DNA from 2 places in the Mesorhizobium sp. M0676 genome. Region 1 is predicted to be linked to the other one. Evidence: predicted binding sites of a transcription regulator. Region 1 holds the regulator's gene; the other holds the start of a gene.

The links. The regulator LexA, encoded in region 1, represses DNA repair genes until DNA is damaged. The targets are predictions, from matches to a motif close to TGTTCNNNNTGTGTTCNG.
Region 2: the regulator LexA is predicted to act here: its motif matches at 2,498-2,515, upstream of parE (DNA topoisomerase IV subunit B).

What each region holds. Positions count from the first base shown of each region.
Region 1 is NZ_JAMYPU010000025.1:15,400-19,993, reverse strand. Features, by position in the region: gene kynU (kynureninase) at 1-92, opposite strand, end outside; partial or broken gene NKI35_RS23910 (GntR family transcriptional regulator) at 261-1,021, shown strand; gene lexA (transcriptional repressor LexA) at 1,224-2,006, shown strand; partial or broken gene NKI35_RS23900 (ComEC/Rec2 family competence protein) at 2,000-4,452, opposite strand; gene arr (NAD(+)--rifampin ADP-ribosyltransferase) at 4,559-4,594, opposite strand, start outside.
Region 2 is NZ_JAMYPU010000008.1:77,660-82,253, reverse strand. Features, by position in the region: gene NKI35_RS10960 (type II and III secretion system protein family protein) at 1-1,344, opposite strand, end outside; gene cpaB (Flp pilus assembly protein CpaB) at 1,423-2,328, opposite strand; gene parE (DNA topoisomerase IV subunit B) at 2,586-4,594, shown strand, end outside.

The DNA of each region.
Region 1 (4,594 bases):
CCTTGCGGCAAGACAAAGCGTTCACGCATGGAGCGCAGCGGATCGGCGGCATCCATTGCTTCGATTGTAGCGAGATCGGGTGTCGTGCTCATGATCCGGCGCCCCTCCATGGACAAACGCGCGCGGCGGAGCCTGCCGCCCAAACATGCCGGCGATCTTGAGTGGTCGCCCTTGAACTGTCAAACATTATATATAATTCACCCACTGAAAGGCTTTGATATATAATGATCCGCCCGAGCGTTTATGTCTGATGGATCACGATGCTGGATGACGAGCAGACCTCGAAGACGGAAGTGGCCTATCGCCTGCTCAGGCGCGATATTCTTGCGACCCGGCTGGCGCCTGCCGCGCCGTTGAAGCTGAGCACGCTGCGCAACACCTACGGCATCGGCTGGACGCCGTTGCGCGAGGCGCTGTCGCGGCTGGAGGCGGAACGGCTTGTGACCGCCATCAGCAACCGCGGGTTTGCGGTCGCTCCCGTCTCTCGGGCGGAGCTCGAGGATTTGGCGCGTGCGCGGCTGGTGGTCGAACTGCCCCTGCTGGTGGAATCGATCGAGAAGGGCGACCGTGAGTGGGAAGACGCGGTCGTTGCCGCCCACTATCGTCTCTCACGGTGCGGGTCTGTTCTCGACGATCGGATGATGCGGTCGACGCGTGGTACGAAAAACACGATGCCTTCCATGCGGCGCTGCTCAGTGCCGCGACATCCAGCTGGCTGCTGCGCTTCAATGCAACGATTTCCGACCAATTGCATCGCCATCACCGCTTTCTGGGTCTGGCCCCGACGCTGCGCGCCGCCGCCGGCCGCACGGACGGACACCGGAAGGCCGTGGCGGCCCTGCGCGACGCCGTGGCGATCGAACACCATACCGCCCTGATGGAAGCGGCCCTCGGTCGCGACGTCGAACGTGCGAAAACTCTGATGACCGCTCACATCGGCTACACGCTGCAGGTCTATGCCCAGAGCGAACCCGGCGCGGATGCTGCGCAGCCCCGTCCGAAAAGGAAGCGGCGATCGTAGCCGACGACGCAGGCACTTTGTCTTCGTTTCACCCCGTTGCCGGCAGTTGGGCAGGCGGCGCTCGCAGCGCCGAACGTTACGCTGAACAAAACGTCAACACATTCATTAAACTTTAAAAGGTTGCGGAACACAACTGGAACAGATAGTGTTTGTTCTGGGTTTGTTTTTTCCGATTCTGGTTTCAGAACCCTTGGGGGCCGCGATGCTGACGCGCAAACAACATGAGCTTCTGATGTTCATCCATGAACGCCTGAAGGAGAGCGGAATCCCGCCGTCCTTCGATGAGATGAAGGAAGCGCTTGACCTCGCCTCCAAGTCCGGCATCCACCGCCTGATCACGGCGCTTGAGGAGCGCGGTTTCATTCGCCGGCTGCCGAACCGGGCGCGCGCGCTGGAAGTGCTGCGGCTGCCCGACTCGATCGCACCAGGCCTCAATGCGGCGAGGAAGTTTTCGCCGAGCGTCATTCAGGGCAGTCTTGGTCAAACCGGCCAAGGGCAAGGCGGCCAAGGACAAGGCGCGATGGGCCAAGGCGGTCTCGGCCGCCAGATCAAGCCGGGCTCGCCGTCGCGTTCGATGTCGGCCGGCAATGACGATGCCGTTTCCGCGATTTCAATCCCGGTTATGGGACGCATCGCCGCCGGCGTGCCGATCGACGCCATCCAGCATCAGACCCATTCGATCTCGGTGCCGCCCGATATGATCATGGGCGGCGAACACTACGCGCTCGAGGTCAAGGGCGATTCGATGATCGAGGCCGGCATTTTCGATGGCGACACGGTCATCATCCGCAATGCCGACACAGCCAGCCCCGGCGAGATCGTGGTGGCGTTGGTCGACGATGAGGAAGCGACCCTGAAACGCTTCCGCCGCAAGGGCGCCTCGATCGCCCTGGAAGCCGCCAACCCGGCCTACGAGACCCGCATTTTTGGACCGGACAGGGTGAAGGTGCAGGGCAAGCTTGTCGGATTGATCCGGCGCTACTGAGCCGGCTTGGGTTTGTACTTTTCACGCTGGTTGTAAGGCGGCAGGCCGCGCGCGTCGCGGGAGAAGCGGCGTTGCTCGTGCCAGGGGCGATACGGCTTGTCGACGGCGAACCGGATGGTTGGCGCTGCCGCTGCCGATTGCGGATCGAAGAAGACGGCGGCGCTGCCGTCGCGGGCCAGCTGCTTCTTCGTCACGACCAGGACCAGCGGGTCGCGGCACGGATTGTAGGCGGTGGCGTCATCGATGACGATCAGGCTCGCGAAGGCACAGGCCGGCCGCGCCGTCTTGCGGTCTTTCGCAAGGGCTACAATGGCTCCGGAAGGGTGTCGAGCGATACAGAGATCGCCGGTGCAATAGAAGGGCGAGCCGGGCGGCAGATCGAGCGGATCGAGATCGAACCGCGTATCTGTTGCCTCGAAAATCTCGGGCGGGACAATGGTTTCGGCCCGCAGCGCCCGTTTCCAATTGTCCGTGGTGAATTCGTTGGAGCGTTCGCGGTTGAGGGCGAGTTCGCCGCCACCGATCGGCATGGCCACCAAATGTGCGTCCTCGGATATGAGCACGTCGGGCGTAAGCACCTGCGGCACCGTCAACAGGCCGGCCAGCGCGAAAGGCACGGCCGCCAGCCTGAGCCAGGTGGTGGCCATGGTGGCGATGACGAGGGCGACCGCCACCAACAGCACCGAGCGGATGGAGATCAGCCCGACGGCGTCGACCGGCGAGCGCTCGGAAATCCAGGCCGATATAGCGATCATCGCCATCAGACCCTTGCCCATCACATAGAGGAACGGCCCGTCGGCGCCGAACGGCATCGCCAGTGCGCTGAGCACGGCAAAGGGCATGACGATCACCGAAACAATCGGCATCACGGCCAGATTGGCGATCAGGCTGAGCGGCGACACACGCTGAAAATGCCAAATGGCGAACAGCAAGGTTGCACTGCCGGCGATGATCGAGGTCATGGCGAGGCCGCCCATGGCCAGCGCGAATTTTCGCGACAGGAAGCCGACGAAGGAGCGCTTTGCCGACGGCGTTCTCACCTTGTCGGCGCGGTAATCGGCCCAGCCGGCATAGGCGCCGACAAGGGCGGCGGTGGCGGCAAACGACATCTGGAAGCTGGGACCGACCACCTCGTGCGGCGACACCAGGATGACGGCAATGGCGGAGATCGCCAGATTGCGCATGGTGAGTGCGGCGCGATCAAACAGCACGGCGACAAGCATGACCGCCAGCATGATGAAGCTGCGCTCGGCGGCAACCACGACGCCTGAAATAACGAGGCGGCGATCGAGACAAGCGCTGCCGCGGCCGCATATTTCTTCACCGGCCGGCGCGATGAGAAATCGGGAAACAGCGCAAAGGCGCCACGCAGCAACGCCATGATGGTGCCGGCAACCAGCGCCATGTGCAGGCCGGAGATGGAGATGATGTGGTAGATGCCGGTGCGCCGCATCGCTTCGTTGACCTCGTCCGGGATGCCGGCGCGCACCCCGACAATCAACGCCGCGGCAATCTCGCCTTCGGCGCCGCCGATCTTGCCCCTGATATGGTCGGCAATGTTTTCGCGCGCGTTCTCGATTGCCGAGGAGAGCCGCGCGGCCAGCGGCGGCGGTCCCTGCGTAGCAATGGTTTTCGGATTGCCGAGAAAGAAGCCGCTGCCGCCGATACCGGTGAAATAGCTGTCGAAGGAGAAATCGTAGCTCTCCGGCCGCACCGGACCGGTCGGCGGCAACAGCCTAGCATAGCCGGTGATCAGGGAGCCGGCGGTCATATCGGCGGGAACGGTCCGCGCCGAGAGCCTGACCCGCTCCGGGGCGTAGCGCAGCTTGGGGTAAGCGGTCGAAACCACGTCGAGCGTCAGCCTGATGCGCCCGCTCTCCATCTGTTCGAGACTGACGACGCGGCCGGTCAGCCGTGTCTGGATCTCGGAGCCGAGCATCTGCGTTCCGGCGCGCCAGGTCTCGACTTTGGCGGCGACGACGCCGAGCGCGCACAGCATCGCGGCCATGCAGAACAGATGCGTCCTCGGCCGCGATCGCGTGGCGACAGCGCAACATGTCGCCAGCACCACAATGGCGATTGGCTGCGCAAAGCCGGGCTCGCCGGCCAGCGAGAAATAAATGATGACGCCGGCCGCCAGGAAAACTGGCACCAGCAGGAAGGCGACGCCCCGGTCGAGCTCCGTGTTGGCGGCCACGGCAAGGCTGCGGCGGAGCGCGGGCCATGACGGACGGCGAAGCCGTCTGCGCAGAAGGGCGATAGATCCGGGCGCTGTGACTTGCGCCGGCAACGCGTGACCGGGCAGCGCAGGCGCTATGCCGGGATGCGGCTCAGGCAGCGCGAGGGGCAGCGGCTCGGCATAGGGACTATCGGCAAACAGCGAGCGTTCGCTGACGCTTGCCTCGGCGCCTTCGCCTTCCTTCGTGCCCCGGCCACGTCCAGCCATCGGGTCTGCCCCTTGCGCCCCAGACCTCCTATGCTACATGAACGCGCAAAGCGCGAAAGTCCGTGCGGTCGCGTCCACCGCGCCGGAATTGACCCGCCAAGGACGCTCAATCCTCAATCATATCCCGGCCCTCCGCCCTCAG
Region 2 (4,594 bases), on a different contig from region 1:
CGTACTGCCGCTGGCCATTGCCACTGCACGATTGGCTTCGGACGATTTCACTTCCTCGGTGTTGTTGAGGAAATAGTCGACATTGCTGGCCGGCTGCGTGCCGTCGGTCGGCTCGAGCAGCTTCTTCGACGGATCGACCGGCTTGACCAGATAGGGGGTGACGATGATCACCAGATCGGTCTCGCGCCGCTGATAGGATTTGGAAGAGAACAGCGAGCCGAGCACCGGCAGCTTGCCGAGGCCGGGAAGACGCGATGTGGTAATGTCGTTCTGTGATTGCAGCAGGCCGGCGATCATGAAGCTCTGGCCATTCTTCAGGTCGACGGATGTCTTGGCGCGGCGCACGATAAAGCCCGGGACCGAGATATTGCCGATATTGTAGGAGGCCGAAGCGTCGATCGAGGACACTTCCGGCGCGATGTCGAGGCTCACCAGCCCGTCCTTGAGAACCGTCGGCGTGAAGTCGAGGCTGACGCCGTATTTCTTGTAGCTGACGGAAATCTTGCCATTGTCCTCGGAGACCGGGATCGGGAACTCGCCGCCGGCGAGGAAGCTTGCCGTCTGGCCCGAACGGGCGATCAGGTTCGGCTCGGCCAGCCGCCGGGCGAGACCACGTTCCTCCAGCGCCTTGATGGCGACGTCGATCGACAGGCCGTTGGACAGCAGCCGGCCGATGATCTCGCCATTGCCGGCTCCCGGCACCGAGCCCGGCTCGATGGTGACGTCGCGCCCGCCAATGCCGTAAGCAAAATTGGCGCTGTATTTGGCGCCGAGATCCTGTCCGGCCTGGCGATTGATCTCGACGAAGCGGACGTTGAGCTGAACCTGCTGCGAGGACGAGATGTTGACCGAATTGATCACTTCCTCATTGCCGGAGAAACGGCTGGCGATCTTGCTTGCCTTCTCGGCGGCGACCGCGTCATCGGCCTCGCCCGACAGCACGACGCGGCCATTGGCCGAGCCGACCTTGATCTTGGCGTCCGGCACGCTGGCGCGAATGGTGCTGGCCAGCTGGTCGGTGTCCAGCGTCACCTCGATGTCCACGGTGCCGACCAACTGCTTGTTCTCGTCGAACAGCGCGATGCCGGTGGTGCCGAGATTGTTGCCCAGCACATAGAAGGATTTGTCGGTCAGCGGATTGACGTTGGCGATCTCCGGATCGCCGATGACGATCTGGTAGAAAGCGGCATTGGTCATGACCGTCTTCGGCTTGCCCTTGGCTACCTTGATCGACGCATTCGTTGTCGACGAGACATGGACGATATCGTTGTCGGCCTTGGCTGGCGCACTGAGGCCGAGCATTGCGGCCGCGGCCAGGCAAGCCCCCACCGCAAGCGCCCGCATTGGGCGCAGCCCTTTCGTAGTTCGAAATGCATGAAGTCCCGACATCTGTCCCGTCCCTCGCCCGGTCCCCACCGGCAGTTATTGCTGGTCCCGCGCAGGAACCTGGTATTCTTCGACCTGCGTGCCGCGCGTCACGATGATCGTCTTGAATTTCGGCTTCTCAGGCTCCTTGGTCGCGGCAGTGAACAGCGCGCCGGCAGCGGCCTGGACGCCTGAGGCGACCGATCCGCCGAAGGACGAGATGGTGGTGACGCCGTCCTTGGCGGCCCCTCCGTCTGCGGCCGAGCGGAGCGACAGCGACAAGGTGCCGACGGTGCGGGCAAGCGCCACTTTCTGCGCGCCTTCGGTCGTCACCTCGATGGTCACGGAATTGGCGATCTGCGGTGTGGTCTGGCGCTCGTCGGCGCCCTGCCCCACGGTCAGCACCTTGGCGTCGGAGACGACGATCTCGGAGGTAACGGTCGATCCGGCAGCGCCCTGCGCGTTCTTGGCCACTTCCTGGATCTCGCCGGCATCGCGTGTCAGCACCACGTCGACCCGGTCGCCCGGCATGACGAAGCCGCCGACACCGGCTATCTCGTCGGTGCGGATTGTCACCGCCCGCATGCCGGGCGTCATCGTGTTGGACAGCGTCGCGCGGCCGTTCGGCCCCGACAATTTGCTGATCAGCACCGGCTCGTTGATCTCGATCGGCGACAATACCACGCGGCTGCCTTCGGCGAGCAATGCATTGACTGTGGTGAACGCGCCCTGCGGCACCGAATCCTCGGACCATGGGATTTCGCTGAGCTGTGCCCGGTCAAGCTCCATGCCGTAACGCAGCGGCGCGTTGGCCACCACGATGGTCTTGAAGACGACCTTGGGGACGGCGGGCGCCGGGATCGACGCCGTTTTCTCTTCGGCATCGGCCTTGGCCTGGCTTTTCACCCAGAAATCCGCGGCAAAGATTGAAATCGCGCCGAAGACGGCAGCGATGCCAATCATCGTTATGGCCTTGCCCCTCACAACCAACCCCTGACTCTCGTGGTCTTTTGTTTTGTTGGGGCGACGCTAGGCCGCTTTGTTAAAGATTCAGGAATCCCAGCGGCTCCGCACGGACCTATTTCCGCCGGCTTGGTTATCGAAAGGTTTTAGGATAAGAAGGGGTTAATCCCCGAACGTAACAGGAACTTCCGTCGCTTGGCGCCGAAAAGCGTGGCAGTATCGACGGGTGATTCGCGGCACCGGATTCTATGGCAGGCATGGACGACAACAACGATCTTTTCGGCAATCTGGAAAAGCAGCCGCAACCGGCTCGGACACCTTCGCGCCCGGCCGACCCGCTGGTGCAGGCCACGAAGCGTCCTGCCGCGACCAAGGACGGCAGCGAGGGCTATAGCGCCGCCGACATCGAGGTGCTGGAGGGGCTGGAGCCGGTGCGGCGCCGTCCCGGCATGTATATTGGCGGCACCGACGACAAGGCGATGCACCATCTGTTTGCCGAGGTCATCGATAATTCGATGGACGAGGCGGTCGCCGGCCATGCCACCTTCATCGATGTCGAGCTGTCGGCCGACGGGTTTCTGACCGTTACCGACAATGGCCGCGGCATCCCGGTCGATCCGCATCCGAAATTCAAGAAGCCGGCGCTCGAAGTCATCATGACGACGCTGCATTCGGGCGGCAAGTTCGATAGCAAGGTCTATGAGACCTCCGGCGGTCTGCACGGTGTCGGCGTCTCGGTCGTCAATGCGCTGTCGGACCATCTCGAAGTCGAGGTCGCGCGCGGTCGCCAGCTTTACCGCCAAAGGTTCTCGCGCGGCGTTCCGGTGAGCGGGCTGGAGCAGCTCGGCGAAGTGCACAACCGGCGCGGCACCAAAATCCGCTTCCATCCCGACGAGCAGATTTTCGGCAAGGGCGCCGCCTTCGAGCCGGCACGGCTCTATCGCATGACCCGCTCGAAAGCCTATCTGTTCGGCGGCGTCGAGATCCGCTGGAGCTGCGACCCATCGCTGATCAAGGAAAAGGACCAGACGCCGGCCAAGGCGGAGTTCCATTTCCCCGGCGGCTTGAAGGACTATCTCAAGGCATCGCTCGGCGATGATTTCCAGGTGACCCGCGAAATCTTCGCCGGCAAGAGCGAGAAGCAGGGCGGCCACGGCTCGCTGGAATGGGCGGTGACCTGGTTCGGCGGTGACGGCTTCGTCAACTCCTACTGCAACACCATCCCGACTGGCGAGGGCGGCACGCATGAGGCCGGCTTTCGCAATGTGCTGACGCGCGGGCTTCGCGCCTATGCCGACTTGGTCGGCAACAAGCGCGCCTCGATCGTCACCTCCGAAGACGTCATGATCTCGGCGGCCGGCATGCTGTCGGTTTTCATCCGCGAGCCGGAATTCGTCGGCCAGACCAAGGACAGGCTGGCAACGATTGAAGCCATTCGCATTGTCGAGACCGCCATCCGCGATCCCTTCGACCACTGGCTGGCCGACAATCCGCAGGAAGCCTCCAAGCTGCTGGAATGGGTGATTGCGCGCGCCGACGAGCGGGTGCGCCGGCGCCAGGAAAAGGAAGTGTCGCGCAAGAATGCGGTGCGCAAGCTGCGCCTTCCCGGCAAGCTCGCCGACTGCACGCAGAATGCCGCCGCGGGCGCCGAATTGTTCATCGTCGAAGGCGACTCGGCCGGCGGCTCGGCCAAGCAGGCGCGCGACCGCGCCAGCCAGGCGGTGCTGCCGCTGCGCGGAAAAATCCTCAACGTCGCCAGCGCCGGCAACGACAAGCTAGCCGCCAACCAGCAGATTTCGGACCTGATTCAGGCGCTCGGTTGCGGCACGCGCTCGAAATACCGCGATGAGGATTTGCGCTACGACCGCGTGATCATCATGACCGACGCCGACGTCGACGGCGCTCACATAGCCTCGCTGCTGATCACCTTCTTCTACCAGGAAATGCCGAACCTGGTGAACGGCGGCCATCTCTATCTGGCGGTGCCGCCGCTCTATTCGATCCGGCAAGGCGGCAAGGTTGCCTATGCCAGGGACGATGCGCACAAGGACGAGCTGTTGCGCACCGAATTCACTGGCCGCGCCAAGGTCGAGATCGGCCGCTTCAAGGGCCTGGGCGAGATGATGGCCGGGCAGCTCAAGGAAACCACCATGGACCCGAGGAAGCGCACGCTGCTCAGGGTCGATGTTATCGACGCCGTGGCGGCGACCAAGGATGCTGTCGACGCGCTGATGGGCACCAAGCCGGAAGCCCGCTTCCGCTTCAT